DNA from 4 places in the Nitratireductor sp. L15S-10 genome. Region 2 is predicted to be linked to each of the others. Evidence: riboswitches for the same ligand, from Rfam matches in the RefSeq annotation. Region 2 holds a riboswitch; each other region holds the start of a gene.
What was found. A riboswitch is a leader RNA that binds a small molecule or an ion and turns the genes downstream of it on or off. The one in region 2 is predicted to bind cobalamin.
Positions count from the first base shown of each region.

Region 1: another riboswitch for cobalamin. It lies ahead of P2W41_RS07395 (TonB-dependent receptor plug domain-containing protein); the one in region 2 lies ahead of cobW (cobalamin biosynthesis protein CobW).
Region 3: another riboswitch for cobalamin. It lies ahead of P2W41_RS18830 (CbtB domain-containing protein); the one in region 2 lies ahead of cobW (cobalamin biosynthesis protein CobW).
Region 4: another riboswitch for cobalamin. It lies ahead of P2W41_RS00235 (LLM class flavin-dependent oxidoreductase); the one in region 2 lies ahead of cobW (cobalamin biosynthesis protein CobW).

Region 1 is NZ_CP120674.1:1,539,934-1,547,652, reverse strand. It holds gene P2W41_RS07415 (dipeptide ABC transporter ATP-binding protein) at 1-1, opposite strand, end outside; gene P2W41_RS07410 (ABC transporter permease) at 25-1,182, opposite strand; gene P2W41_RS07405 (ABC transporter permease) at 1,195-2,232, opposite strand; gene P2W41_RS07400 (ABC transporter substrate-binding protein) at 2,315-3,967, opposite strand; cobalamin riboswitch at 4,244-4,454, shown strand; gene P2W41_RS07395 (TonB-dependent receptor plug domain-containing protein) at 4,582-6,435, shown strand; gene P2W41_RS07390 (ABC transporter substrate-binding protein) at 6,435-7,304, shown strand; gene P2W41_RS07385 (iron ABC transporter permease) at 7,301-7,719, shown strand, end outside.
Region 2 is NZ_CP120676.1:196,316-204,034, reverse strand. It holds gene cobG (precorrin-3B synthase) at 1-247, opposite strand, end outside; gene cobN (cobaltochelatase subunit CobN) at 244-3,576, opposite strand; gene cobW (cobalamin biosynthesis protein CobW) at 3,581-4,618, opposite strand; cobalamin riboswitch at 4,791-4,993, opposite strand; cobalamin riboswitch at 5,054-5,254, shown strand; gene P2W41_RS20290 (HupE/UreJ family protein) at 5,289-5,909, shown strand; gene cobU (bifunctional adenosylcobinamide kinase/adenosylcobinamide-phosphate guanylyltransferase) at 5,925-6,443, shown strand; gene cobO (cob(I)yrinic acid a,c-diamide adenosyltransferase) at 6,445-7,059, shown strand; gene cbiB (adenosylcobinamide-phosphate synthase CbiB) at 7,122-7,719, opposite strand, start outside.
Region 3 is NZ_CP120675.1:165,841-173,559, reverse strand. It holds gene P2W41_RS18870 (cytochrome c) at 1-225, opposite strand, end outside; gene P2W41_RS18865 (L,D-transpeptidase) at 240-905, opposite strand; gene P2W41_RS18860 (DUF411 domain-containing protein) at 902-1,378, opposite strand; gene P2W41_RS18855 (hypothetical protein) at 1,375-1,686, opposite strand; gene P2W41_RS18850 (L,D-transpeptidase) at 1,686-2,243, opposite strand; gene P2W41_RS18845 (hypothetical protein) at 2,302-2,586, opposite strand; gene P2W41_RS18840 (multicopper oxidase family protein) at 2,684-4,069, opposite strand; gene P2W41_RS18835 (CbtA family protein) at 4,062-4,607, opposite strand; gene P2W41_RS18830 (CbtB domain-containing protein) at 4,674-4,850, opposite strand; cobalamin riboswitch at 4,888-5,118, opposite strand; gene P2W41_RS18825 (copper-translocating P-type ATPase) at 5,196-7,421, opposite strand; gene P2W41_RS18820 (cytochrome c) at 7,442-7,719, opposite strand, start outside.
Region 4 is NZ_CP120674.1:48,478-56,196, reverse strand. It holds gene P2W41_RS00250 (ABC transporter ATP-binding protein) at 1-99, shown strand, start outside; gene P2W41_RS00245 (ABC transporter ATP-binding protein) at 92-1,087, shown strand; gene P2W41_RS00240 (dihydroxyacetone kinase subunit DhaK) at 1,100-2,722, shown strand; cobalamin riboswitch at 3,027-3,224, shown strand; gene P2W41_RS00235 (LLM class flavin-dependent oxidoreductase) at 3,382-4,440, shown strand; gene P2W41_RS00230 (ABC transporter substrate-binding protein) at 4,437-5,426, shown strand; gene P2W41_RS00225 (FecCD family ABC transporter permease) at 5,448-6,617, shown strand; gene P2W41_RS00220 (ABC transporter ATP-binding protein) at 6,614-7,405, shown strand; gene P2W41_RS00215 (O-antigen ligase) at 7,599-7,719, shown strand, end outside.

The sequences.
Region 1 (7,719 bases), on a different replicon from region 2:
TGGCGTCGCTCTCAGTGTTCATCCTCAATCCTTCAGCGATTGTTCACGCAGCGCGTCGGCAAGCAGGTTCAGCCCGAGCACGAAGGACATGAGGGCAAAAACGGGCGGCAGCGCCGGATGAACATAGGCCCTGAGCAGACGGCTCGATTCCTTGATGCCCGTGCCCCAGTCAGGGCTTTCAGGCGCGAGACCGAGGCCGAAATAGCCGAGCGTGCCAAGAAGGATGGTCGTATAGCCAATGCGCAGGCACACATCGACAATGAGCGGACCGCGCGCATTGGGCAGCACCTCCCAAAGCATGATGTACCAGGGCGTCTCGCCACGTGTCTGGGCAGCTGCCACATAGTCTCGTGTCTTGATGTCCATCACCAGCCCGCGCACGATGCGAAACACCCCCGGAGACGAGGCAAAGACCACCGCCACGAAAATGTTGAGCTGGTTGGAACTGATCGAGATGATGCCGAGCGGATCGGCATCGAACACAAGGCCCACATAGGCCCAGCCGCCGATGAGCAATGTCACGGCAAGCTGGATCGCCAGAAGCTGCGGACGGCTGCGATAGCGCGTCCAGAAGAGCGTCACGAAAAACACGATCGGGAAGATGAAGAACACGCCCGCCATCCATTGCGGAATGGGCGTCTCGCGGATTCCCGGCGTTACCAGAAGATAGAAAAGCAGGATGACCGGGAAGGCGAGGACCAGATTGGCGAGGAACGACAGAAAACTGTCGATCCGCCCGCCATAATAACCGGCCGGCAGGCCAAGCGTGGTGCCCACCATCAGCGCGAACAGCGTCGCCGCAGGCGCAATGATGAGAACGATCTGGCTGCCATGGACCATGCGCGAGAACACGTCGCGCGCCAGCCGGTCGCCGCCGAACAGAAAGGCCTGTCCGCTGTCCGGCTCAATGGCGCCGGGCAGGACGTTCTTCATGATCGGAAACTGCGCCAGCGGATCAAAGGGTGCGACCGTGCCCGCGAAAATTGCCGTGAACAGCCAGAAAAAGCAGATCAGAACACCGGCGACGCCGACACCCGTCTCAAAGAGCTGACCGTAGAGGCCGAGGCGTTCACGAAAACGCAGGCTGAAGAACAGGATGATGGCCAGCGCGATCCACACCGGCCAGAAGCGCGCCAATACGCCGAAAATGATGCCAAGGATACCAAGGGTTTCTACCTGCATCGCGCGTCCTCCCTATTGCACGCGAATGCGTGGGTTGAGATAGGCATAGCCCACATCCGAAATGAGCTGCGTGGACAGGACGACGAAGACCGACACCAGAGAACAGCCTAAAAGCAGATCGATATCGTTGTTGCTTGCCGCCTCCACCAGGGTGAAGCCAAAGCCCTGATAGCGGAACATAACCTCGACGATGACGACACCGGTCAGAAGCCAGGGAAACTGCAGCATGATGACCGTGAAGGGTGCGATCAGCGCATTGCGCAGCGCGTGCTTGATCACCACGGCGCGGAAGCCCAGCCCCTTGAGGCGGGCAGTACGGATATATTGCTGCGTCATGACCTCCACCATGGAGGCCCGTGTCATGCGCGCGATATAGCCGATGCCGTAAATCGCCATCGTCATCACTGGCAGGGTGAAATTGTAGAAGGAGATACCCTGCCTTGTCGCGGTCGCGGCCGACCCATTGAGCCATCCGAGCCATGAGGCGAAGATGACCGCGAAGATCACGCCGGACACGTACTCGGGCGTCGCCGTGGTCGCGATCGAGGTGACGGAGAGCGTGCGATCCGTTCGCGTTCCCTCCCGCATCCCGGCCAGGACGCCGATCAGAAGTGCCACCGGAACCATCACCACCATCACCCAGAACATCAGGATCCCGGTAGCGCCGAGTGCCGGGAAAAGCTTTTCCGCAACAGGGACCTTGAACTTGGTCGAGCAGCCGAAATCCCCCTGCAGAATGCCGCCGTAATATGGCTCCGCGGGTTCATCACAATAAGAAAACCGTGGTGAAGACACACCCGTTTCCGGATCGATATTTGGCTGCTTCTGTACGACACCCAGCCACTGGCCATAGCGCACGAAAAAATTCTGGCGATAGCCGTTTTTCTGCAACCAGCTTTCCAGCTCCTCAGCGGAGGAGCGCATGTCGAGCTGGCTGATCGCCAGCTTTTTGAGGTTCGGTTCCAGGTTGACCAGGAAGAAAACGACAAGGGTCAGACACAGCATCGTCAATGCCATGACGCCCAGACGTCTCAGAATAAACCCAAGCACGGTTTCCCCTTCCCCCGTATCCGGAGGTTGTTATTGATTGCCTGCGCAAGAGGGGGCCTCTCGGCCCCCCTGAAGTCCGGTCTCAGCCCTCGTCGAGCCAGACCTTTTCCAGATCGATCTCGAAGGTCTGGTGCATGCCGTGGTTCTTCACGGCCTCCACCGAGTGGTTGTAAAGTTTGCGCCAGTAGGGCTGGAGAATGATGCCCGAGCCCTGGATGATCTCCTCGATCTTTTTCATCACCTCGCGGCGATTGTCGGGATCGGGAATGGCCAGCGCCTCCTCGATCAGCTTGTCGAGCTCCGGGTTGGAGTAGGCGGATTCGTTCCACGCCTCGCCCGTGCGATAGGCGAGTGCCACGACCTGAATGCCCAGCGGACGCATGTTCCAGTTGGTCATCGAGAAGGGATACTTGGTCCAGTCGTTCCAGAAAGTGGAGCCGGGCAGCACCGTGCGCTTCACCTTGAAGCCAGCCTCGCGCAACTGGGCGGCAATGGCGTCACCCGTGTTCTTGTGCCAGTCCTCGTCCACGGTGATGAGCTCGTGCTCATAATCCATCTGGCCGGCTTCTTCCATCAGGGCCTTGGCCTCGTCCAGATTGCGTTCCAGCCTGGGCAGTTCGGCATATTCGGGGTGGATCGGGCAGACATGATGGTTCTCGGCCACCTCGCCGGCATTGTTGTAGCCGAGCGCCAGAACCGTCGTGTTGTCGACGGCACGCTGCAGGGCGCGGCGCACCTTCTCGTCGTCATAGGGCGCATTGTCGACATTGGTGCGCGCCACGATCGTTGTTGCCGTGGTGACCTCCGATTTCACCAGCCCCAGAGAGTCCATAATATCCACGAAATCGGCAGTCGTTTCGTAATTGGTGTGGATTTCTCCGGATTCAAAGGCACTGACGGTCGCGGAGGGGTCCGTGCCGTAATCGATGAACTCAATGCCATCGAGATAGGCTTCGCCGCCCCACCACTTGCCATCCGCCCGCTTCTTGAGTTCCACTCGGTTGCCAACCTCGTAGGACACGAGCTCGAAGGGACCGGTGCCAATGGGATTGGCGACGAAATCGCGGCCCGTTTCGTCGAAGCTTGGGTGAACGATAAGTGCCGGATAGTCCGACATGCCGGGAATGATGGAAATATCAGGTGCCGACAGGTTCAGCTTCACCGTCATGTCATCGACCTTTTCGATGGCCCCCTCGCGCGCCTTTTTGGTCTCAGAATCAACGAGGGAAGCCATGCGGGCCGGCATGGAGTTGCCCTCCACGGTCTGGTCGCACCAGCGGTTGAAGTTGTAGATCACGTCATCGGCGGTGAAGGCGTCGCCATTGTTCCAGGTAACGCCCGGACGCACGTGAAGGATGTACTCGGTTGCATCGTCGTTGACTTCCCAGCTTTCGAGAAGCTTGCCCTCAAAGGTGAAATCGCGGGTGTACTTCACCAGCGGCTCGAGCGTCTGGCGCATGGCGTTGGCGATTTCCGACCAGTCGGCCGTGCGCGGATCTTTCGGGTCCTTGATGAACATGGCGACGCGCAGTATGCCGCCCTTTTTCGGCTCCTGAGCCATTGCATGTCTGGGGGCTGCCAGGCCGAGCATACCGTAAGCTGCTGCCGTCGATGCGCCGAGCGCGCTTGCGAGCGCAAGAAACTCACGCCGGTCCATTCTGCCGGCACGTGCCTCATTCGCCATATCGGCGACGCGGGCCGGCACCTTCTCGCCATTGCTCTTGAAAAACGTCATCGACGCACTCCCATTATCTGCCGTTTTCGGTTCGCCATTAGCATTTCCCATCCCGCCCCCGATGTCAAAATTCCCCGGGGTTCGAGAGGCAAATTCTGCAACTTTTTCGACAATCTCAATGACGGATTTGCGACAGTATTGCCGCAAAAATTACACGAAGAGCCGATTTCGCAACAATAGGTACGATTTAATCCTGACAAATCTTGACTTCGGGAAGCACGCTGTCCCGGATCCGCCCCTGCCTGCTGATTGACGCTGTCTCTGCCAGTTGCTAAGCGGTTTCGGTTCGCTTGAGGTGCTCTGGCAGGGTGTTCACCCGCCGGAGAAAAGGGAACACGGAACGGTCATTTTTATGAACCGCAGCCGTGGCTGCTCCCGCAACTGTGAGCGCTGAGGTGCCTCTGATGCCACTGGGTGCAAGACCCGGGAAGGCGAGACCACCGACGAAGCGCGAGCCAGGAAACCTGCCTCAGGCCGTCACCGACCGGATGCGGGACGCTTCCGGGGCTGTGGTTCTCGCAGTGGTGGCGATTGTCATCGCTGGCGGGGAGACCGAACTTTGGCGTCTGTCGCTCTCCAGCAAATCAGAAAATGTTGCTCGCTGGAGGAAATGCATGCTTTCAAGCCGACACCGAACCTCTTTCCTGTTCAGTGCATCAGCGCTGATACTGGGCTTCTCCACGCTCACCACGCAGGCTGAAGACTTCGAGCTCGACACACTGGTCATCACCCCCAGCCGCACCCCAACGGAGGCCTCCAAAGTGGGCTCCACGGTGCAGGTTATCGAGCGCGAGGAGATCGAGGAGCAGTCTCTGCCTCTGGTGCAGGATTACCTCAACCAACTGCCGGGCCTGAATCTCTCCCCGAATGGCGGGCCCGGAAACACGACCACGCTGATCATGCGCGGCCTGCGCGGGCAGTATGTTAAAACCCTCTTCGAGGGCATCGACATATCAGAAGTTACTGGCCCTACCGTGCAGGCAGCCTACGGTCACCTTCTCGCCGACAACATTGGGCGGATCGAGGTTCTGAAAGGCTCACAGAGCACACTCTACGGCTCCGATGCGATTGCCGGCGTGGTCAATCTCACAACGCTCGGAGGCATTCCGCAGGGTATCGAGCACAGCGTTCATGTCGAAGGTGGATCCCGAAAAACAGGCTTTGGAAACTACTCACTGACGGGCGGTTTCGACCAGGGCGAATTCGGCATTTCCCTGTCTGGATTCACCACCGATGGTTTCTCGATGGCATCATCTGGTGTGGAAGATGATGGATACACCAATCTGACAGGGACATTCAGCGGCCGATACGAAACCAGCGGCGATCTTGCAGTTTTCGCCAGCGGCCTTCTGTTAAACGGCTCGACTGAGACGGATGATGGCTTTCCAGTCGCCGACAGCCCGGCGAACGGGACATTTCGGCAGGCGGCCGGGCGCGTGGGCGCCGAATTCTCCCTGTTTGACGGTCAATTGAACAACACGTTGTCGGTACAGATGTCCGACACCGCCCGCGAGAGCACAAGCGGCTCTGGCTCCACCTCAACCTTTGACGGTTTGCGCTACAAGCTGGATTATCTGGGCTCTCTGGAAATTTCTCCCGAGCTGACGATCAATTTCGGCGCAGACTGGGAGCGTCAAACGGCCGTTACGGCAAATGTCGATAAGAGCGTTTCAATGGGCGGCGGCTGGATCGACGCGATCTACAGCCCATTTGATGCGCTGACTTTGACAGCCGGCGTCCGCCATGACGAACACAGCACCTTCGGTGGACACACATCCTGGCGCGCCACCGGATCCTATGAGTTCGCCAGCACCGGAACACGTTTCCACTCCTCGGTCGGAACGGGCTATCGCGCGCCGAGTCTCTACGAACTCTACGCTCCGTTCTATGGCAATACCGAACTGAAGCCTGAAACGAGCCTCGGCTTCGATATCGGCGTTGAACAGCGCTTTCTGGATAACAGGCTCGTCACCGATGTTACCTTCTTCATGATCGATGTCGAGGATTACATCGGCTACCACCCGGTCACCTATCAGAACATTCAGACGAATGGCGAGGTCAAGACACGCGGCGTGGAGGCGTCTTTTGCCTATGCGGCAACCGACTGGCTCGACCTGCGCGGTGCCTATACCTACACGAAGGCCACCCAGACGGATGGACTGCGGGAAGTGCGCATCCCGAAACACGACATCGCTCTTGGCGCGACACTGCGTCCTGCCGATCGCTGGGAAATCAGCGCGACAGCGAAAATCGCCCTCGACACGGTGGACGGTTATGTCGACGGCCCACGCTCAAACCTTGATGATTATATTCTTCTGAACGCCAGGGTCGCCTACAAGCCGAACGAGAATACGGAGCTCTATTTGCGTGGCGAGAACCTTCTCGATCAGAAGTACGAAGTCGTTCAGGGCTACAACACACCCGGCTTCGGCGTTTTCGCCGGCTTCCGTGCAAAGTTCGCTCCCTGATGCTGGGGCGCCGGAAACGCCTCCCCTGCCTTTCCGGCCTTGCTCTTCTGGCCGGCGCGCTTCTTGTCGCGCCGGTTTCGGCCGCGCCGAAACGCGTCATGTCGCTCAATCTGTGCACTGACCAGCTTGCCATGACGCTGGCCGGGCCGGATCAGCTCGTCTCCGTCTCCTTCCTTTCGCGCGAGCCGAGCCTCTCAATGCTGCATGAAGAAGCGCAGGCCTACCCGGTCAATCACGGGCTTGCCGAAGAGGTGTTTCTTGAAAATCCCGACCTGGTGGTCACCGGCACCTACTCACTACACAACACCACCGCGTTGCTGAAACGGCTGGGCTTTCATGTCGAAGAATTTTCCTTCGCGCAGACCCTTGAGACCATTCCTGGTGAAGTGCGGCGGATGGGGGCGCTCATCGGGCAGGAAAAGAGGGCGCAAGCCATCGCAGACGATTTCACGCGTGAACTCGAAACAATCGCCGCCGGCCAATGCGGCAAAGACCCTACCATGATTGCCTATGACCAGAACGGCATCGCCTCTGGACGCGGCACGCTGGCCGATTCCGTTATACAGGCTGCCGGCTTTGCCAATCTTGCCGCCGACATGGGTGTCATTGGCGTAGCCCCCTTTCCACTGGAGCAGGTGATCGCCGCCCACCCGGATGTCATCAGCATCGGCGCGCCGCAAAAGGCGCCGACGCTTGGCGAATTTGTGACACGCCATCCCGCTATTGGCGCGCTCCCCGATACGCGTATCGGCGCATTCGTGCCGGAGGCCTCCCTGTCTTGCGGTATCCCCTCGGTGATCGAAGCCGTGCGGGCGCTGGCAGCGCTCCGCACCGAGATCGCTCCCTGCCACGGGAACGCTGCGCAATGAAGCTCTGCATGTCGCTCATCCTCCTGGTTTTCGTGCTGTTCGTCGTGTCGCTGCTCGTCGGTCCCGCCGAACTCCGGGTGGAAGACAGCATTGCCGGGCTTTTTGCCGGCGGCAGTGAGGCGGCGGCCATCATCATGCGTGAAATACGCCTGCCGCGCGCCCTTCTTGGTCTTGCCATCGGCATGTCGCTCGGGCTTTCCGGCGCGGTTCTTCAGGGTTTTTTGCGCAATCCGCTGGCTGAGCCTGGCGTGATCGGCGTGTCGTCCATGGCAGCCCTCGGCGCGGTTCTGGTGTTTTATTCGGGGCTTGCCGGAAGCTCGCTCTATGCGCTGCCCGCCGGTGCGCTGATCGGCGCGCTCCTTGCAATACTCGTCCTGCTTGCCATTGCCGCGCGCCAGGGTTCAACGCTTACACT
Region 2 (7,719 bases):
CAAGCTCCAGCGCATTGATTTCCGTGGCAAACAGAGGGGCGCTCTCAGCGGTCAATCCACGTATCTGCAATTTGCCACGCGCGGTCACTTCCAGAATGCCGTTGCCGTGGCGACCCGCCGCTTTTGCGATGCCCGCCAGCTTCTCAGGCGTCAGTGCGCCATGGGCCGGTGCAATCCGCGCGAGCAGCCCGTCGCCGGTTTCCATGGGAGCGGAGAGTGTGGGGCATGCGCCGCGCCGCATCGTCATGCCGTCGCCTCCGCAAGAAGTGCGGCCAGATCGGCATCGACGGAATTGCGGCGCGGGTGCCAGAGGCCGCGCCGGCGGGCGGCGCGAAACCGTTCCGCCATGGCATGCGCGGCAGCGGGATTTTCCGCCAGAAGAAAATCGCGCACCCGTTCATCGCCGAGATAAGCGTCGAACACGGCATCGATCAGGCTGCCTGAAACCGCATCCGTGGTTTCAGCGAAGCCGATCAGCCGGTCCACCGTTTCCGTCAGTTCCGCAGCACCACGCGGGCCATGGCGCAACTGTCCTTCGATGAAGCGTGGATTGACGGCGCGGGCACGCACGGTGCGCGCAATGGCCTGCGCCAGCGAGCGGGCCCGCGGGCGCTCCGGGTCGGTCGTGTCGAGCACTACAAGATCGGCCTTGCCGCCCAGCGCTTCCACCGCCGCCGCGAACCCGCCGATGAAGGCCACATCCGCCGAACCTTCGAGAACGTCGCGCCCGGCATCGTCGCCGGTGTGGATGAGCATGTCGGCATCCGCCACCTGCCGTGCAAACGCGCCGTCTTCCCGCCGGCCTTCGCCCTCAGCGCCGCCGAAGGCAAAGGCACCGGCGGCGAGATAGGCTACGCCCAGCTCGGCGCGCTCCTGCCAGTCTCCACGCGCCAGCTTTTCTTCCGGCCCCGCGCCATAGGTGCCGGGAGCGGAGCCGAAAATACGCGCCGGCGCTTTGCCGGCTTTTCGGGCGGCGCTCGCAAGCGGGTTTTCGCTGTCGTCCTCATCGCGCGCGGCCACGGCGGTAACCGCCGTATCGAGAAGCGCGATCTGGGTGGGGAACATATCGCGAAACAGGCCGGAAATACGCCACGTCACATCGATGCGCGGGCGGCCAAGGCTGGCCGGCGGCAAAACTTCGATGCCCGTCACACGGCCCGTCGCCTGATCCCATTGCGGCCGGCAGCCCATCAGCGCCAGCCCCTGAGCGACCTCCTCGCCGCCGGTGCGCAGGCTGGCGCTGCCCCAGAGGTCGATCACCAGCGAGCGCGGCCAGTCGCCATGCTCCTGTAGATAGCCGCGCACAGCTTCATCCGCCGCCATTTTGCCAAGCGCGGTTGCGGTTGGCGTGGGAAGCGTGCGCGGATCGGCGGTGAAGATGTTGCGGCCCGTCGGCAAAACATCGGTGCGCCCGCGCGCCGGCGCGCCGGAGGGGCCGGGCGCGATGTGCCGGCCATCGAGCGCTGCCAGAAGCGCACGCTTTTCGCTTTCCGCGCAGGCGCGGCGTTCGGGCGCTTCGTCCATGCCGCTGCCCCGGCCATAGATGTGCAGCCCGTCCTTGATGGCGAAATCTTTCAGATCACAGAGCCAGGCGTCGATCTGCATCAGCGCCGCATCCGTATCGCCCGTGTCCTCAACCCCGGCATCACGGGTCAGGCCGGTGCGCTCGGCGGTTTCCACGATCAGCCGCGCCAGCCGGTCGCGGCGGCGGCGGTCCAGACCGTCGGCCTGCGCATATTCGTCCACCAGCCGTTCCAGCTCCTGCTGGTCCTGCGAAAGCCCGGCACCCGCCAGTGGCGGCGTGAGATGCCCGAGCGTCACCGCGCCAATGCGGCGCTTGGCCTGTGCGGCTTCGCCCGGATTGCTGACGATGAAGGGATAGACCACCGGCAGCGCGCCTGCCACGATCTCCGGAAAACAGGTTTCCGTCAGCGCCACGGTCTTGCCCGGCAGCCATTCCAGCGTGCCATGCGCACCCACATGGATCAGCGCATGGGCATCGAGCCCCTCCCGCATCCAGTGGCCGAAGGCGACGAGCGCATGGCGCGGCGCAAGGGTCGGGTCGTGATAGTCCACGCGTCGGTCCGCCGAGCGCCCCCGGTCCGGCGCAAGCGCCACGGTGACATTGCCGAACCGTGCCGCGCGAAACGGAAAGACGCCATCCTCCGCATCGTCTTCGGCCGGTCCCCATGTGGCGATCAGCTTCTCGCGCGCCTCTTCGGGCAGTGCATCGAAAGCGGCACGATAGTCTTCCAGCGAAAGCGCTTCCGAAACCTGTTCAAGCCGCTGCATCAGCGCGCGGGGTGTCTCCGGAACGCCGGAAACCGTATACCCCGCCGCACCAAGGTCGTGCAGCATGGCGAGCACGCTCGACGGTACGTCCAGCCCCACCGCATAGCCGGTGCGGCCGGGCGCGCTCGGATAATCCGGGATCAGGATGACGACGCGGCGCTCGGCCTTTGGTGTGCGGGCAAGCTTCAGATGCGCGGCGATCCTCGCCGCCACCTGCCGGATGCGTGCGGGTTCTGGCCGGTTGCGCTGAACGCCGAAGGAAAGCCCTTCATCCAGCGTCGCCTCATCCTTGAAGGAAATCGCGCCGGCCATCAGACGGCCATCGAGTTCTGGCAGCACCACATGCATGGCGAGGTCGGCGGGTGCCAGACCGCGCTGGCCTTCCTGCCACGCTTCGCGCCGCGTGGTGGCGGTGACCACCTGAAAAACCGGCACGCCAAACCGGTCGAACAGTGTTTTTTCGCCGGGTTCCGCACCGCTGGAAAAGGCCGTTGCGGTGATGAGCGCCTGCGGCTTCAACGTCTCCACGGCGTCGCGCACGAAACCGGCGGCAACCGGGTCGCGCAGGCTGGAAACAAAGATCGGGACGGCGCAAAGACCCTGTTCCTCAAGCGCCTCCACCAGCGCGTCGATGGGCGCGACATCGCTGGCAAGCAGCATGGAGCGATAAAAGAGGATCGGAACGATTGCCCTGCCGGGCAGCGTGGCGAAAAAACCGGCCTCCACAATGCCATGGCCCGGCGCATAGAAGCCGGCTTTGGCCACCGGTTCGGCTTCCGGCGTGTCGATCTCCCGCCCCGCAAGGCGCGCCATCTGCATGGTCAGCGCGCGCATATTGTCCGGCCCGCCCTCGCGGAAGCAGGCGAGCAGCGCCGCGCGCGCTTCCGGCGAAACAGTGGAGCGCTCGGCAAGGCGCGGGTCGTCCTGATGGCATTCGCCGGGCAGCAATGCCAGCGCAATGCCCTTTTGCCGGGCCAGCGCGGAAAGCCGGTCGCAGCCATAGCGCCACCACTCATAGCCCCCCAGAACCCGCACCAGAATGGTGCGGGCATGCGCTGCCGTGTTGTCGACCCACAGATCGACCGACATGGGGTGTCTGAGATCGCGCAGCGCGGCAAGGCGCAGCGAGGGCAGGGCCTCGCGCCCGGCCTGCCATGCAGAGGCGATCCCCGCCAGATCGCTGTCGGTGAACGACAGCGCCACCATATCCGCCGGCGATTGTTGCAGATCGACAGGCTCGATCAGATCGTCGAGTGAGGCGGTGGTGGTGGCGAGGATGTGCATCGGATCACGCCGAGAGAAGGCTTTCGATGCGCGCGCGGTCGATGCCCTTGAGGCCGATCACGACGAGCCGCGTTTCCGCGGCTTCGCCGGCCTTCCACGGGCGGTCATAGTGGTGCGAGACGCGCGGGCCGACCGCCTGCACCTGCAGGCGCATGGGCTTGCCTTTCACATGCGCAAAGCCCTTGAGGCGCAGAACCTCGCCGGTCCCCACCGCCGCGTTGACGCGCGCTTCCAGATCCTCAGGCCGCAGGACCGGCGGCAGATCGACAACGAATGTGTCGAAATCGTCATGCTCGTGGTCATGCGGATCGTCGTGATGCGTCTTGCGGTTTTCGATGTCGTCTTCCACCGCGAGCCCGAGACCGAGCAACAGCGCCGGGTCCACCTTGCCATGAGCGCTCGGCACGATCTGCACATTGCGCGACAGATGGCTTTCGATGCGGGCGCGGGCGCGCTCGTTGCCTTCCGCGTCCAGAAGGTCGCTCTTGGACAAGACGATCAGATCGGCGCAGGCCACCTGATCATCGAACACCTCTTCCACGGGATCGTCATGGTCGAGCGAATCATCAGCGGCGCGCTGCGCGGCGAGCGCATCCATGTCGTTCGCCACCTGACCATTGGCCAGCGCCGGCCCGTCGACCACGGCAATCACACCGTCGACGGTGACGCGGTTCTTGATGGCCGGCCACTGAAAAGCCTGCACCAGCGGCTTGGGCAGCGCCAGCCCCGAGGTCTCGATCAGGATGTGATCCACCTTTGGCTCGCGGGCGAGGATCTGGTCGAGTGCCGGCACGAAATCGTCGGCCACGGTGCAGCAGATACAGCCATTGGCCAGTTCCAGAACGTTCTCCTCCGGGCAGGTGTCGAGCCCGCAGCTTTTCAGCACCTCGCCATCGACGCCCGCATCGCCGAATTCGTTGACGATGATGGCAAGCCGCTTGCCCCTGGTGTTTTCCAGCACATTGCGGATGAGCGTTGTCTTGCCGGCACCGAGAAAGCCGGTCACGACGGTGCAGGGCACACGATTGAAGCTCGTGGTCATGGGGTATCCTTCAGACGGAGTGTAGTGAATGCGGGGATGCGGGTGAGGGGCACGCAAGCCGTTTCAGGTCGCGTTTGGGCAAGGTCGCCATGAATGGCAGAGAGAAGGCGCTGAGCGGCGCAATCGGCAATCACAATGCACACTCCTTGCCCGGGACACCCGCCAGGCGGTCAGGATTTCATTTTCAGACGGCAGGTTTCCTGGCTCACGGGTCGCTGCGCTCTCCAGCCTTCCCAGGGCGTTGCCCCAGTGGCGTGTCAGGTGCGCTCTCCGCTTACAGTTGCGGGGACAGCTGCGGCATTGGGCAAGGCCCGCACCGCATTCCCTCTTAGCCTCCTCCCTTGAGGGAAGAGGACCGTCTGCCTCGCATTTATGGCTCGCCCGGCGCATCTGTCAATGCGTGAAGAAAGCGTTTGCCGGGAGAGGCTGTTCCTGTATGGTCGGGCCGCTGTCGGTTCCGCGCAAGCGGACCAGAGGGAACATGGTGCGGCGCAAAATGCGCCAAGGCCATGGCTGCCCCCGCAACTGTAAGCGGTGAGCATTTTCCTGATCGCCACTGAGGCTTTTTGCCTTGGGAAGGCTGGAAAACGCTGCGACCCGTGAGCCAGGAAACCTGCCGACAGCATGAAAGAAACACCGTATCCCTCGGGTGGAGGGGAAAGGACCGGACATGACCGCGCGTATCGCACGCATTTTTTCCGCATTCGTTTTCGCATCGCTCTTTGCAACCAGCGCCAGGGCCCATCACGCCATGGACGGAGAGACACCCACAACCCTTTTTGAGGGACTGGTTTCGGGGCTCGCCCATCCGGTGATCGGGCTTGACCATCTCGCCTTTATCGTCGCCGCCGGCCTCATTGCCGCTGTCGCCGGCATGAGCCTTTTCGCGCCGCTTCTGTTCGTCGCCGGTTCGCTGATCGGCGTCGGTCTGCACCTGATGCTGCTCAATCTTCCGGCGGCGGAAATCATCATTGCGGCAAGCGTTCTTGCCGGCGGCTGGCTTCTGGCCCGTGGCCGGGCGTTGGAAAACCACATGCTTGTCTTCGCGCTGTTTCTGGTGGTCGGCGTGTTTCATGGCTATGCCTTCGGCGAGGCCATTGTCGGCAGCGAAGAGACACCGCTGATTGCCTATCTCGCCGGTCTCGCCGCCATCCAGAGCGCCATCGCGCTTGGTGTCTATTTGCTGGTCCAGTCGCGCGGCTGGGCCATCGAGGCCATGCAGCCCCGGCTTGCCGGTGCAGCGATCCTCGGCGTTGGCGTGACCTTCCTTGCGGGGCATCTTGTCGGCTGAGCCGGCAAAATAGCGATGCGATCCCTTCATTTCGTTCTGGGCGGCGCGCGCTCCGGCAAGAGCCGCCATGCCGAGAGGCTGATCGAGGCCACACCGGCGCCCTGGCATTACATCGCCACGGCGCAGGCCTTCGATGACGAGATGCGCGAGCGCATCGCCATTCACCGTGCAGGGCGCGAGGGGGCGGTGGCGGGGGCGTGGCAGACACACGACGCCCCGCTCGACCTGCCGGGCGTGCTTGAAAAATTGCCGGCCAGTGAAACGGTTCTGGTCGATTGCCTCACCCTGTGGCTCAGCAATCTGATGCTGAACGACCATGAGCTGAAACCCGCCGCCGAGGCGCTTCTGTCGGCACTCGCTGCAAGGGAGGGGACTACGGTTCTCGTCTCCAACGAGGTCGGCTTCGGCATCGTGCCCGACAATGCGCTGGCACGCCGCTTCCGCGACGAAGCGGGGTTCCTGAACCAGAAGATCGCCGCCGCTGCCGACAGCGTCACGCTGGTGGTTGCCGGCCTGCCCATGAAAGTGAAGTGACATGCGAGAGATCGACGCAAACGAAGCCGAGCGCCACAAGGCGAAGATGGAAAAGCGCAAGGCGGTCCAAGACGCCGAAGTGCGCGACAAGACGGTCGAGAAGGGGCTTCTGATCGTCAATACGGGGCCGGGCAAGGGCAAATCCACTGCCGCATTCGGTCTTGCGTTGCGCATGCTGGGCCATGGCCGCCGCGTGGGTGTCGTGCAGTTCATCAAGGGTGCCTGGCACTGCGGCGAGAAGGATGCCTTCTCAGCCTTCGGCGATCAGGTCTCCTGGCACACGATGGGCGAAGGCTTCACCTGGGAAACGCAGGATCTCGAGCGCGATATCGCCGCCGCCGAGCGGGCCTGGGGAAAGGCCGAGGAACTGATGGCCGACCCGACCATCGGTCTGGTCGTTCTCGACGAGCTGAACATCGCCCTGCGCTACGACTATCTCGATCTTGAACGCGTGGTGACCGCGCTGACCGGGCGGCGCGAGGGCCTTCATGTGGTCGTGACCGGACGCAACGCCAAGCCGCTATTGACCGAAGCCGCCGATCTCGTCACCGAAATGGGGCAGGTGAAGCATCATTTCGCCGCTGGCGTGAAAGCGCAAAAGGGGATCGAGTTTTAGGACGCCCTGCTTTGAGGTGGTGCGTGGTTCGCCCTTCGACAGGCTCAGGAATTGCCGTGCAATCAAAACACCAGATGCCAAAGCCCAGCCGCTACCGCCACAAGCCCGATCAAGAGCCCGTCTGCGATCCGATAGAGCGTGAGCGCCCGGCGGATATCTCCGGCATTGGCCGCGCGGCGGCCGCCTTCGCCCATCACGGCATCCTCCACCATTTCGCCGCCGTAGCGGCGCGGGCCGGCAAGCGTGAGGCCGAGCGCGCCTGCCATGGCCGCTTCCGGCCAGCCCGCATTGGGCGAACGATGGTGGCGCGCATCGCGGCGCACCGCGCGCCATGCGGCTCCAGCCGAGGCGTCGCGCATGAAGAACGCTGCGGCAATGAAGAGAAACGCCGTCAGGCGCGACGCGGGCAGGTTGATCAGATCGTCGAACCGCGCCGCCGCCCAGCCAAAATGAAGGTGCCGCGCGGTCTTGTGGCCAATCATGGAATCAGCCGTGTTCGCGGCCTTGTAGAGCGCGCCGCCCGCCAGCCCGCCGACCGCCATCCAGAACACCGGCGCGACCACGCCGTCGGAGCAGTTTTCGGCAAGGCTCTCGATGGCCGCGCGCGCCACACCGGCCTCATCGAGGCTTTCGGGGTCGCGGCCAACGATCTGCGAAACC
Region 3 (7,719 bases), on a different replicon from region 2:
GGGTCCCGGGGAACGCCAATCCTCTGCCTGGCCCTGCAATTCCGCTCCGTGACAGGACGCACAGTTGGCAGTGTAGACCTGTTGGCCGAGCGCCACTTTTTCCTGGTCATCCGGCCTAAGGAGAGCCGCGCTTTCCCCATTACCTGGGCCGACCCCAATCATGGCGACGACGCCGATCGCAAGTAATGCCAGACCGGCAAGGGAAATTATCTTCAATCGTCTCATCGACATGGCTTCACCTAAACGACCACCAGGGAAGACCCGCTGGGGACACGGCTGTAGAGATCGATAATGTCCTGGTTCATCAATCGAACACATCCGCTGGAGACAGCCCTGCCGATGGTCCAGTATTCCGGCGAACCGTGAATCCGGTACAGCGTGTCCTCTCCGTCCTGAAAAATGTAGAGGGCTCTCGCTCCCAGCGGATTATCGAGCCCCGGTGGCATGCCGCCATTGCGTGCGCTCCATTTTTCGAGGTCCGGCTCCCGCGCGATCATTTCCTCGGGCGGAGTCCATTTCGGCCAAGCCTGCTTCCACTGGATGACCCCGCGGCCCGACCACGAAAATCCCGCTCTGCCGAGTCCGACGCCATACCGCATCGCCTTGCCGCCCTCCTGGATCAAATGAAGGTAAAACGTCTGCGTATCGACAATCAGGGTGCCAACCGCATAAGGCCCCGAATAGTCGACCTGACGACGCCAGAACCTCTCCGGGACCTTGTTCAGATCGACGGCCGGTATCGGAAAACGCTCTCCGGGCATCGGCCCATACATGGTTGCATACGTGCCTGGGATTCTCGGTGCCGGTTGCGGCTCGAGCGCCTGTTCGGGTGTGGTGGTTGTACAGCCGGAAAGGGCAAGCAACGACAGGCTGCCTGCCCCACCCAGGAGTTGCCTGCGATTCATTGCTTGCCGGCCTGGTAATACAGGGTCGGCGTCTCTCCGGTTTTGCCGGTGAAGGCGAGGACGTCGTATTTCGCCTTCGGATCTTCTCCCATGCCCAAAGAGCCCATCGGCATACCCGGGGTGGAAATGCCGCGAATATCCGGTTGTTCAGTCATGAGCTTGCTGATCGCTGCAAGCGGGACGTGTCCCTCGAGAACGTATTTGCGATCGCCTCCGATGGCGGCCGTATGACATGCTTCAAGTTTTGCCGGCACGCCCGCCTGCGTCTTGATCGAGGAGAGGTCTTCCATGTCCTTTGTTTCGACGGTGTAGCCGGCTTTTTCGACTGCATCGACCCAGACCTGACAGCACCCGCACCAGGGTGTCTTGAAGACGGTGATATGCTTGTCATCGGTTTCGCCTGCATGTGCATGCAGCGTCAGCAGGTTGCCGGCCAACCATGATGCGGCCGCGATTTTGATCAGTGTTTTCATTTCTGGTCTTGTCCTTTGTGTGTTTGATGGCCGTGACAGGTCCGGCCCATGATCTTGTGCATGACGAGGTGTGCCCCAAGACAAAAGCCGATTGGCGCCAATGCGCCGAGGCGTTCAGCCAAACCTGCGCCAGCGCCCATGCCCCAAAGCAGCAATCCGGCGCCGCCGACCATTGGAATGCAGCATGCGATCATGATCCAGGTGCCGAATTTCCGCGGTTCGGGAACGCCCGTGACGTCATGTGCTCGAATTCTCGGCACCCCGGAGGAAAGTGCATAGGGCGATAGTTTTTGCGGGTCCTGAGCCATCACAGCACGACCACCTTTGCGCCCACCGGAACCCTTTCATACAGGTCCTCGACATGCGCATTGATCATCCGGATGCAGCCGTTCGAAACGGAGCGCCCGATTGAAGATGGCTGGGTGGTGCCGTGAATCCGATACATCGTGTCACGGCCACTGCGGTACAAATACAGCGCGCGTGAACCAAGCGGATTTCCGGGTCCGCCGGGAACGCCTTTTGCATATCTGGCGTATTTGCCCGGCTCACGCCTGATCATGTTCTTGGTCGGGGTCCAACTTGGCCACTTTGCCTTCCGACCGATGGTGGCCGAGCCCCGAAAGGCAAGACCAGCTCGGCCGACGCCGACCCCATATCGCCTTGCTGTTGTCCGGCTTGTTTGCAGGTAGAGAAAGTGGTTGCCTGGATCGACCACCAGCGTGCCGGGACTGTATCCGGAGAATCGAACAGTCTGCGGTTCGAACCGCGGATCAAGTTTGAAGACGCGTTTGTGTGCCTGTGCCAACGAGGCAGGCAGGAATGCCGACGACAAAGCGCCAAGCATTAAGCTACGTTTGGAAAGCATGGTTTCCCTCTCAAATCCAATTACTCGACGAACGCCATTGATGGCTGGCGAAGTAAGATCAGATCGAGATGGGGGGCCTCATCTGGAAATATATCACTTCCAGAAGCGTCTCGGACTGTGCCGGGATTTCAACCGACGCCAAGACAGGCGAATTTTGCAGCGGTGTGAATTCGGGAAGATAATGGCAATCGGCCGCACAATTGCCTTGGCGGTTATCCATGCCGCTTTTCGACTTCTGACAGCACTTCATCGCGGCCGTCTTGTCAGCGGCCAGAACCTCATGAACCTGATCGGTTACTTTCGTTGATGTCATGTCGGCATGCGATTGGATCACAGCCGGCATCATGGCCCCGAGGACCAGAACCAGTATCATCAACGATGGCAAAAGTCTGCGCATTTCAGTAACGTAACGCCGGTTCCGTAAATTTTCTACACTCGTCTCAGCTGACTTCGAACCATGTGGTCATGCCTGCCGCCGCGTGTTCCAGCATGTGGCAATGATACAGCCACTTGCCGGGATTGCCAGCGACGAAGGCAACCTCCGTCGTCTGCTCAGGTCCAATCAGGAATGTGTCGCGCCAGGGCTTGCCGTCATCGACGTCGGCTCCGGATCGGCTGAGAACACGGAAGTGATGACCATGGACATGCATGGCGTGTACCCAGCCTGTCTGATTTATCGTTTCCAGCAGAACCGTTTCGCCGCGCCGAACCGTGAAAAGCGGAGCCTCCGCCAGGTTTGCTATGCCGTTGAATGCCCAGGACTGGCCCGTTTTACGGAAATCTTCGCCTTCAAGGCGCTTGCCCTTGTAGGTGATGTCCACAAAGCCGCCCATGGCGCCACCTTCCATAACGACCTTCACTTTCCGGGCGCCCGTCACATCGGGCTCCGGTATCAGGTTTACCGGAATTGAAGGCGTCGACTGCGCTGTACGCGATATCCCGTCGACGATCCCGTCGACCAGGGGGAATGGCTGATCGCCCGAAATCTCTTCGATCGCAAAATCAGCGTCCGGAACAACCATAAGGTCGATCCGTTGCGCTGGTCCGAGAAGATGCGGGGAATAAGGCAGAACGACGGATTCCGGCAGCGCCTGTCCGTCATAGGCAATTACCTTTCCGCCGAACCGATTGGGATCGAGTTCCAGAACACGTGCGTTCGAGGCGTTGATCAGTCTAACGCGATAGGCTTCGCCACTGCGCAGCTTCAAGACCGGACGTGACTTGCCATTCACAAGGAGCCAGTTACCGAGACGCCCTCCGTGGCTCCAATCCATCAAGGAACCAAAGCTGTCCGTGTCCAGAACGCCAGGCTGGCGCAAGCGCCAGTCATCAATGATGAGGGTGATGTCATGGTCGCGATCAAAGGTGGAGGTTCGCTCCTCCACGATCAACGGGCCATACAAGCCACGCCCGACCTCATTCCAACTCTTGTTGTGCGCGTGATACCAATATGTACCGGAATCCGGCAGCTCGAATTCATAGATGAAACTGTCTCCGGGCTGCACGGGTTCCTGGGTCAAGCCGGACACCCCGTCCATCGCATTTTCGATGCGGATCCCGTGCCAGTGGATGGATGTGGGCTCCTCAAGATTGTTGCGAAAGTTGACGCGTATCCGCTCGCCCTTTCGGGCCCGGATTTCAGGACCGGGTACAATGTCGTTATAGGCCCAGAGATCTGAGAGCTGCTGCTCGTAAAGTGCTCGCTGGACCGATCCGGCGATCAGATCAAACTCCTGCGCACCCGCCTTTGCCACAGCAAGACCGGGCAGGACGCCTGCTGACACGAGCACCCCGGTTCCCGCCAGGAAATTGCGTCTGTCAATCATTCTCCCGCTCCAGCAGAAAGGTCGCGATTGCCGTCAGATCGTCCTGACTGAGAAAGGAAGTTCCGTCACGCACCACTTCCCCCATCGAACCACCAAAAGCGTCGCCGTCCGGTTGGATGCCTGTTTTCAGCGCATAAGCCAGATTGGACACAGTCCAGCCCTTTTCCTTCAGCACATCCGCCCTGATCGAAGGGGATTTACCGCCATCGGGCAGACTGTCCGATCCATGCAGGCGCAATTCAGGCGGAAGACCGAAGTTTGGGGCGAGAACGAAAACCGCGAACCCACCCGCCCCCCAACGCGCGCCATGCCGGAGCGACACCGGTTGGTCTAATATCAGAGTGATAGCCGTTAGAATCAGTGCGAATGCAACACCGGTCACGAGATTCGAGAGCAACGTAAAAAACGTCCGCTGCAAGCCTTCTTCGGGCGCCCAGACTTCGTCCTCGGTCTCAGCGTGTGACACCCCCTCTTCATAAGCTTCGGCTTGGAGGATCAACGGGATAACCCGCACTGATTGCGCCGCGGTCGCGAACACACCAGCGAGCAATCCCGCTACAAGCGCGGCCAGAATTACCCGGGTCAACATCTACGTCGTGGCGCCTTAGTGGCAGGGCGCGACGATTGCGTGGCGCGTGTCGTGGGCGCCGTTGTGCAGTGCGTCGGAATGAGCAAACGCAGCGAAATAAAGCAACGCTATGCCAAATATTGCAGCGAACAGCGTAGTCGTCAGACGTGCTGATGCCGAAACCCGCAGCGAAACAGATTGTGTTGCGAGCATGACAACCTCCGTGTTGCTCATTCAGTCACTTGAACATCTCTCCGTCCGTTCACATGGCAGGTCTCCTGGCTCATGGCGGTTTTCCAGCGCTATCGCCTTCCCGGATGTTTCCAGTGGCGCTCCCGTTTTCGGGAGTTATGGCGCCGCGCCATTCTACAGTCGCGGGGTCGGCTGTGGTTTGGATGCCCGGTCTGGGTCCACCCGTCACATTCCCTTTTCATCCCGCTTCGCGCTCGGCATCGCGGGAACCGTGTGAACAATTACCCTGACGTCACGCCGAAACCGAGTCAATAACGACAAGCTTGGCCGCGACCGTTCTCCGACAAGACCAGGACAACGGCTCCATCAGGATTTCAGATCCAATTGCCGCAGTCTGAGCGAATTGACGACAACTGAGATCGAAGAAGCGCTCATCGCAAAGGCGGCGAACATCGGACTAATCAGGATGCCGAAGAACGGGAAGAGTACGCCTGCAGCTACCGGAACGCCCAACGTATTGTAGATCAGGGCGAAAAACAGGTTCTGCCGTATGTTGCGCATCGTTCCGTGGGCCAGACGGCGAGCCCTGACGATGCCGTCAAGATTTCCTTTGACCAGGGTAAACCCAGCGCTTTCGATCGCGACATCCGCCCCGGTTCCCATCGCGATTCCAACGTCGGCCTGAGCCAGAGCCGGAGCGTCGTTCACGCCGTCGCCGGCCATCGCGACCTTGCGACCCTGCTGCTGCAATTCCTGGATGATGCGCGCCTTGTCTTCGGGAAGCACGTCGGCGCGGATCTCGTCGATGCCCAGGCGCGCAGCAACGGCTTTCGCCGTTCGTTCGTTATCTCCGGTCGCCATGATAATGCGGAATCCAAGTTCATGCAGAGCCTTCAGCGCGTCGGGGGTTGTTTCTTTCACCGGATCGGCGACGCATACGAGTCCGGCGACGCCATTGTCGACGACAACGAACATGACCGTCTCGCCCTCGTCACGGCGGCCATTGGCTTTTTCGGTCAAGCCCCCCGCCTCCAGGCCAAGTTCGCGGATCATCGCGAGATTGCCGAGCGCCACGGCTCTGCCATCCACTGTACCCTTGACGCCTTTGCCGGTAACGGCCTCGAAGTCGCCGGCCGCGGCCAACTCCACGCCTCGCTCTTCGGCTCCTCTTACGATGGCTTCGGCGAGCGGGTGTTCCGAACCCCGTTCAAGGGAAGCCGCCAGACGCAGCACTTCGGTCTCGTCATGGCCATTCTCCGCCACGACTGCCACCAATCGCGGCTTGCCTTCGGTCAACGTGCCTGTCTTGTCGACGATTAGCGTATCAACTTTCTCGAACCTCTCGAGCGCCTCCGCATTCTTTATGAGCACGCCTGCTTGAGCTCCGCGTCCCGTTGCCGTCATGATCGACATTGGGGTGGCGAGACCGAGGGCGCAGGGACAGGCTATGATCAGTACCGCGACCGCGGCGATGAGCGCATATGAAAGGGCGGGTTCCGGGCCCCAAAACGCCCAGCCCAGGAAAGCAAGTACAGCGATAGCGATCACCGCCGGCACGAAATAGCCGGATACTTTGTCGGCATATTTCTGGATTGGCGCCCGGGACCGTTGTGCGTTGGCGACCATTTCGACGATCTGGCTCAGCATTGTGTCGGCGCCGACGCGTGTAGCTTCCATGATAAGGCTGCCAGTGCCGTTGATGGTTGCGCCCGTCACTGGATCGCCTGAAACTTTCTCGACTGGGACGGGTTCGCCGGTGATCATGCTTTCGTCGATCGATGAACGACCATCGACCACCACGCCATCCACGGGAACCTTGTCGCCGGGGCGCACACGAATGCGGTCGCCAACCCCAACATGTTCGAGCGGAATTTCCTCTTCCGTGCCGTCGTCGCGTATCACGCGGGCCGTTTTTGCCGCCATATCGAGGAGTGCCCGGATTGCCTTGCCAGTACCCTCACGAGCACGCAGTTCCATCACCTGCCCGAGGAGCACCAAGGTAACGATGACGGCTGCTGCTTCGAAATAGACACCCACATGACCTTCTGGATCCCGGAAGCCATCGGGGAAGATACCTGGAAACAGCACGGCGACGACACTGAATGTCCATGCCGCCATGACGCCCATCGCGATCAGGCTGAACATGTTCAGATTCATCGTACGGAAGGAATTCCAGCCGCGGACAAGGAATGGCCAACCCGACCAGAGAACGACTGGCGTGCCGAGCACAAGTTCGATCCACAGCGTTGCTCGTTCTCCGAAGATCTCGCGAACGCCGGAAAGACCCACAAAGGGACCCATGGTCAGGATCAGGAGTGGAATACTCAGGGCCGCGCCAATCCATAAGCGCCGAGTGAAATCGACAAGTTCGGGATTCGGCCCCTCTTCAACCATCGTTGCCGATTCCAGTTCCAGTCCCATGCCGCATATCGGGCATGATCCGGAATGTGTACGGCGCACTTGAGGGTGCATTGGGCAGGTATAGACGGGTCCGCTATTTCCGGCCGGAACTTCGTCATATTGGCCTTGGCCGGCAGAAGAGGTGCCTTCGGCGTCCGCCGTGTGATGATGGTGCTCGTGCTGGGAGGTCATCGCAATCGCTCCTTGTCGTGTCACATGTTGTGCGGTTTGAACGTTATGCCGTTGGCGACCTGCAACTCGCGAACATATTGGACAATCTTCGCCACCTCGTCCCGCGTGACCTGCTCCTGCTTCGGCATGTTGCCGTATGGCCAGTGGTGCTGGACCACACCGTTCATGGCTGCCAGATAGAACGCATCATCCGAGTGATGTCCCGGATTGTAAATGTCGTGGATCAGCGGAGGCCCTTTGTCCGTTCCGGATGCACGATCGCCATGGCAACTGGCACAGTTGTTATTGAAGAGTATCT
Region 4 (7,719 bases), on a different replicon from region 2:
GGTCTGCGCTTCGACCAGCGCACCCTGACCGTGTTTGACGCTGGGTCGGGTCGCGCACTCTTTTCCGAGGCAAACAGGAAGGTGCTTGGCCATGGGTGAGGTGATCCTGTCCAATGTCTCGAAAAGCTTCGGCGAAGATGTTGCCCTCGACCGTGTTTCCATGACGGTGCCGGATGGCGCGTTTGTTGTCCTGCTCGGTCCCACGGGTGCAGGCAAGACCACGACCTTGCGGGTTGTGGCCGGGCTGGAACGCCCCGACAGTGGTGATGTGCAGATCGGGGGCGTATCCGTTCTCGACAGAACCCCGGCGCAGCGCAATGTGGCAATGGTGTTCCAGCAATACTCGCTCTACCCGCATCTCACGGTCCGCCAGAACCTGGAGTTCCCGCTGAAATCGCCCCTGTTGCGCACACCAAAGGACGAGATTGAGCGCAAGGTTCGGGAAGTGGCCGAGGTGCTACGCATCGATCACAAGCTCGACAACAGGGCGACGGCGCTTTCGGGCGGAGAGATGCAGCGTGTTTCCATCGGTCGTGCTCTGGTGCGCAATCCGTCGATCTATCTGATGGATGAGCCACTGAGCTCGCTCGATGCCAAGCTGCGGGCCGAATTGCGCATCGAGTTGAAACGCATTCAGGCGCAGTCGGGCGCCACCCTGCTCTATGTGACGCACGATCAGGTGGAGGCGATGACCATGGCCACCCATGTCGGCGTGCTTGACCAGGGCCGGCTCGTGCAGTTCGGCTCACCCAGAGAAGTTTATGAGAGCCCGGTCAGCATCTATGCGGCAACGCGGCTTGGTCAGCCGCGGATCAATCTTCTGCCGGCGTCCGTTTTCGCCGACGCGCCCGAAGGGGCCAGGACCATCGGTCTGAGGCCGGAGCACATCGTGCAGGGTGAAGGGGAAGAGGGTTCGGTGGTTCGCGTTGAGCGGCTGGGCGACCAGACCCGCCTTCATCTCGACTTCAAGCAGCACGAAATCATCACTGTGACGGATCCCCACACCCCGCTCAAAACGGGTGATAGGGTGCAGATCCGTCCCCGCAACGCCTATTATTTCGACGCCGCCGGCGCACGCATCGTTTAGGAGAACCAGTCCATGACCCAGTTCTTGAATCGCAAGGAAGACGTCGTCACCGAGGCGGTGGATGGTGTTGTGGCCGCGTCTGGCGGAAAGCTGGCACGGCTCGATGGCTATCCGCATATCCGTGTGGTCGTCCGCAGCGACTGGACAAAGGACAGGGTCGCGCTAGTGTCGGGAGGGGGCTCGGGACATGAACCGGCTCATGCCGGGTTTGTTGGAAAGGGGATGCTGACCGCCGCGGTCTGCGGCGATGTTTTTGCATCCCCTTCGGTGGATGCGGTTCTTGCAGGAATTCTTGCCGTGACGGGCCCGGCGGGCTGCCTCGTGATCGTAAAGAATTATACCGGTGACAGGCTCAATTTCGGTCTGGCTGTCGAGCGCGCCCGTGCTTTCGGGCACAAGGTGTCCATGGTCATTGTCGATGACGACATTGCCCTGCCGGATCTGCCGCAGGCGCGCGGTCTTGCCGGCACTCTGTTTGTGCACAAGATTGCCGGCGCTCTGGCCGAAGAAGGAGCCGATCTCGATGCTGTGACGCAGGCAGCGGAACGCGTGATTGCGGGTGCAGAGAGCATAGGCATGTCGCTTGACACCTGCCGGGTGCCCGGTGCCGCGAAGGAAGACCGTATTCCCGACGGGATGGCCGAGCTGGGACTGGGCATTCATGGCGAGGCAGGTGTCGAGCAGGTCAGGTTCGATAACGCGAGGGTGGCGGTTGATGCAATGTGCCAAAAACTCTCTTCTGTCATGACCGGGGATCGATATGTGGTGCTGTTGAACAACCTCGGTGGAACCTCCGCGCTGGAAATGGGGGTTCTGGCACATGAGGTGGCGCGCTCTTCGATCGGTGGCAAGCTGGAAGCGATGGTCGGGCCGGCGGCCATGATGACCTCCCTCGATATGCGGGGCTTCTCCATCTCGGTTCTGCCCGCGACCAAAGAGAATATGCGCCTGCTTGGCGCCTCGGCGGAGATATCCGCCTGGCCGGGGGTCCGTGGCTTGTCCGACGTTGCGGTGGTGCCGCTTCCCGACGGGTTGAAACCGATAAAGCCACTGCCATCCGAGCATGCCCCGACACGCGCATTTCTCACCAGATGCTGCAATGTGCTCATTGAAGCCGAGGCGAAGTTGAACGCGCTCGATGCCAAGACCGGCGATGGCGATACGGGCTCGACATTGGCCGGTGCTGCCCGCGCTCTTCTGGATCGAATAGATCAATTGCCGTTGTCCGATCATACGCAGCTTTTGCGCGCACTGGGTCAGGAACTCAGCCAGACCATGGGCGGTTCATCGGGCGTGTTGCTGGCGATCTTCTTTGCGGCAGCGGGTGATGCTGCCTCCAGCGGCGAGCCGATGGGGGCCGCGCTGAAAACCGGGCTTGCGCGCATGCAGGAAATTGGTGGTGCAGGGCCGGGTGACCGCACCATGGTGGATGCGCTGGCACCTGCCCTTGAAGCCCTGCAGAACGGCCTTCCCGCTGCCGCTGAGGCAGCCCGTGCCGGGGCGCAGGAAACGGCCACGATGGCGCAGGCGCGCGCTGGTCGGTCTGCCTATATCAACGCCCAGCAACTGGAGGGAAATGTCGATCCGGGTGCGGAGGCTGTCGCTATATTGTTTGAGCAACTCGCTCGAGAATAGTACTGGCTCAGTGGCTGCCCGAATTGGATTCTGGGTGGCTCTGGTTATGGCAGTGACGATGTGCGCAATCGCGTTTATGAAAGCGTAGGTCAGTTCGGCTGTCAGCACTCAAGCAGCCTGGTTACCGGTGTGAACAAGACGATTGGCCATTCAGCCGGGGATATCCAGGCCCGCTTTAATCCAGTGTTCCCTGTTGTTTCTATGACATAACGCAGATCCCGCCTGCGCCTGCTGACAATGTACGGTCGGAAAATCCGCATCATCCCGAAGGTCGAGTGTGTTGCGCTGCGTGCGCTTCGCCGGTAGGGTCGCTTTCGCATGCGGTTCCGCATCCTGCGGATGAAAAGGGAACCCGGTGCGATTTCCTTGCGGAATCAATCCCGGGGCTGCCCTCGCAACTGTAAGCGGCAAGTTCTTTCCAATGCCACTGGCCAGAGCCGGGAAGGCGGAGCGAACGTCCGAGCCGCGAGCCAGGAGACCTGCCTCATGCATTGACCATGAACGCCGGACGAGGTGCGCCGGCAGGAGGATCAGAATGCATGCAGGCACAGCCTTGCCGGCGATAAAGCGGCATTTCGTGTTCGAATTGACTCGATATGTTATATCATTTCATATAAGCATTTCAGGATTTCGTCGTCTGGTTCTGGCAGGTGTCCTGAATGCGCATTGATCTGGCTGGTTTTGCTCGGGAAGGGGTGTTGGGCGATCACTGCGATCTTATGCGCCTCGTGGAACGCGCCGATACGCTTGGCTTCGACGGTATCTGGTTCAATGAATTCCACTTTTCCCGCGATACGCTGCCCTATCCATCCACGCTTCTGCTGGGGGCGGATATCCTGGCGCGGACCGAGCGTCTGCGATTTGGAACGTCGATCCTCGTTCTGCCGCTCTATCATCCGCTCCTTCTGGCGGAGCAGATTGCACAGCTGGATTTTCAGAGTGGCGGCCGGGTCGATGTGGGCATCGGACGAGGCACGGACCCATCGACCTTCAGCGCGCTGGGGGTCGCGCCGGGCGAGGTGCATCTGCGTTTCCGCGAAGCGCTGAAGATCATGATCGAGGCGTGGACAATGCCGCATTGCTCCGCCGATGCCGGCCCGTGGAAGTTCTCCAATGTCGCTGTGGGGCCGCGACCGGTGCAGCAGCCGCATCCACCCATCTATGTTGCGGGGGTTTCCGAAGAAACGGTCGACATCGCTGCGCGAAACGGGTTCCCGCTGCTCCTCAGCCTCGAGCCGAACGAGGCGCGGCAATTGCCCGTGTTCGATGCGGCGCTGAATCGGCATGGCACCACCCGCGCCGCGCTGACCGCATCGTCGCTTTCACGCTACGTGGTGATCGCGCCGACCCGGGCGGAAGCGGAGAGGTGTGTCGACGCGCTTCTTGAAAAGCTGAACACCCGTCGCGCCGAACGCGCGTTGGCGCGCGGAGTGGCACCGCCACAGCCGCGCAGCCGCGCTGCGATGGTGGCGGATTTCACCATCTCGGGTACGCCGGAGGACTGCCATGCACAACTGTGCGCCCTTTCTGCACGCACGGGATCGCAGAGCATACGCTGTCTGTTCAGCGCCAATGGCCTTATTGCCAACGATGTGGCGCTCAGGGGCATGGAGCTCTTCGCCACAGAAGTACTCTCCGCTTTCCGGCAGCAACCCTCTTCTCCACCCCCATTCGAAAACGCCGTCAACAAGCCGGCTATCCAAGGAGTGATTTCATGATCCGTTCTCGCGGCTTTTCCGCGTTTGTTTTGGCAGGCATTTTCCTTGCATCAACATCTGTGTTCGCGGGCGAGCCCGGGTTTCCCCATACGGATGAGAACTGCGGGGTCACCACAGTCTATGAAGTGCCGCCGGCACGAGCCGTGACACTCAGCAACAACGCGACGGAGCTGATGCTGGCGCTGGGTCTGGAAGACCGAATGGCGGGCACCTCCTACATGGCGAACCTGAAGATCAGCCCACAGTATGAGGAGGCCTATAAAAAGGTCCCGGTGCTTTCGCCACTCGTTGCCACCACTGAGCAGCTTATCGAGGTCGAAGCCGATTTCGTCTATGCCGGCTATCCCGACGGGTTCAGCGAGAGCCGTCACACGCGCGACCAGCTGCACGATCTGGGCATGAAAACGCGGCTGAATACCGAGGGTTGCAATCTCGGCAGGTTTGGCTTCGATGAGCTCTACGCGGAGATCCGCTCTGTTGCAGCCATATTCGGTGTGCGTGAGCGCGGCGAAGCGCTGATTGCTGATATGGAAATGCGCCTCGCTGCAGTAGCAGAACAGCTGGAAGACGTAGAGGTTACGCCGGTCTTCATCTTCAATGGTGGCGAAGCCGCGCCTCGTGCAGTGCTTGGCAACACCATGCTGTCGCACGTCGTGTCGCGAGCCGGCGGCGAGAACATCTTCGGCGATGTCGCGAACCGCTATGGCCAGGTCTCGTGGGAACAGATTGCCGAGCGCATGCCTGAATACATAGTGGTCTATTATTCCGGCACTGCCGGCGGCCAGGTGGTGGGAGACCCGGCCGGGGAACTGGGCGAAGGGCGCATTGAGATCCTGAAAGCCAACCCGACCATCAGGGAGGTACCAGGCATTGCCAGGGAAAGATTCGTGACAATCGACTCCGTTTGGGGGCAGCCGGGGCCGAGTTCCATCGACGCGGTAGAAAAACTGGCGCGTGCTTTCCACCCCGATCGGATGGGCCATTAGCAGACCGGACGGAACCGAAAAATGCATGCGCCCGTCGCGAAACAAAACCAGCCTGAGAGCCACGAAGCGCTGCTGACAGTGCTTCGGTCAGCACCGCCAGTGCGAGGCACGGCACTTCGCTCCGTTGCGGCCCAGTGTGCCGCAAGCGGGGGGTCGCCGGGCTATGCTTTGGTTATTCTCCTCATGGTTGGACTGCTGCTGGGCGTGGTGATCGCAGGACTGATGTTCGGCTCAGTGCATATACCCGGGGAAACGGCGGTCGCCATACTCGCCAATCTGGTGGCCGGTGACGGTCTGGTGGAGCCTGGCTGGCGTGCGGTCTACGAGACGATTGTGGTCCAGACCCGTATGCCGCGCGTGGTGCTTGCCGCCCTTGTGGGCGCAAGCCTCGGAGTTACCGGGATGACGATCCAGTCCATCGTCCGCAATCCACTGGCGGGACCCGGCATTCTGGGAATCTCCTCAGGTGCGGCGACGGGCGCCGTGGTGGTGATGCGCTGGGGGTTTCTCGGCCTGGGCGTATTCACGCTACACATTTCGGCCTTCCTTGGCGGGCTCATAACATTGTTCGCTGTGTTCTGGGTTGCGCGAACGGGCGGGTTCATGACGCCGACGCGGCTCGTGCTTGCTGGCGTGGCGATGAGCGCGATCCTCAGCGCGTTGACAAGCCTGATCGTGCTGACATCGCCCGATCCGCAACTTGCCTCCCGGGTCCTGTTCTGGACGCTGGGAGGCTTCGGCACGGCTCAGTGGAAACTCATACCCATACCGCTTGCTGCACTGGCGATTGGGTTAGGTGTGATGCTGGTTCAGGCCCGGCGGCTGAACTTGCTGATGGCAGGAGATGAAAGCGCGGTCGCCCTGGGTCTCAATGTCCAGCGCTTCCGTCAGAGCATGTTCGTGCTGGCGGCAGCACTCACCGGGATCACAGTGGCCGTGGCCGGGGTCATCGGCTTTGTCGGCCTCATCATGCCTCACATCGTGCGTTTTCTTGTTGGAGCCGATCATCGTCGCGCCTTGCCGGCGGTAGCGCTTCTGGGGGCGAGTTTCACCATCGGCGCCGATCTCGTCGCCCGCACGGTAATCGCGCCGCTGGAACTACCAGTCGGTATCGTCACGGCGCTGGTGGGTGGGCCGTTCTTCATCTGGCTTCTGCGGCGCGATGCACGTGGGCTGGGTGGCGCGCGATGAGCATCCGGCCTGGCACGCTTGATCTGTGCTCCGTCACCTTGCTGGCCGGCGGCAAGGCGCTGGTGGATAATGTGACTATGAGCATTTCCGAAGGCGAGATGGTCGGTCTTATCGGACCCAACGGCGCGGGAAAATCAAGTCTGCTTCGAACAATCTATCGCATCAACAGGCCTACATCCGGCACGGTGCTCGTGAACGGAGAAGATGCGTGGCGGCAGCCCACCGAGTGGGTTGCGCGCAATGTCGGCGCGGTGCTTCAGGATATGCCCGCCGAGTTTCCGCTGACCGTGCGCGACGTTGTCGCCATGGGGCGTTCGGCTCACAAGAAGCTTCTGGAACCCGACACGTCGCACGATCACGCGTTGCTTGTTGCGGCACTCGCGCTTCTAGGGTTGACGCCTCTGCAGGACCGCGCCTTTCGCACGCTTTCTGGAGGTGAACGGCAGCGAGCCCTTTTGGCGCGCGCGCTGGTGCAGCAGCCGCGCCTTCTGGTTCTTGATGAGCCGACGAACCATCTCGACATCCATCATCAGCTTCAGCTTCTGCGATTCATGCGCGGGCTTCAAACCACTGTGGTGGCAGCCCTGCATGACCTCAACCTGGCAGCAATGTTCTGCGACCGTCTTTTTGTGCTTGATCGGGGCCGACTGGTGGCTGCCGGTACACCCGAAACGGTGTTGACACCGGATCTGCTCCGGAATGTCTATCGTATTGAAGCGACGATTGCGCGGCACCCTGAAACCGGCACGGTCTGGGTGATGCCATCGGTTGCTCCGCCCACCCGATAGCCGGGAAGGCTGGTGTAGGTTTCAAGCCTGACAGACAAGATGCTGATATAATTAACGCGGCCTTAAGCGCTCCCGCGCTTTATGGGGCAGGCGCAACAGGTTTCGGCTTCAAAATGACGAACGAAGCAGATTTTCCCGGATTCCATGGTAACAGTCTGCATGGCTTGTTGCCCGGTCGGGCATGCGAGATGCCATGAGCAGCCTTGCGGAACCGCGCTGGCCGGCTTCGTCATCCGTGGCGCGCATGGCTGCCACGGGGCAGCCTTCTACCGTCATCGCGGCCGTCCTGCTCACAGTGTTGGTGGTTTCGTTTC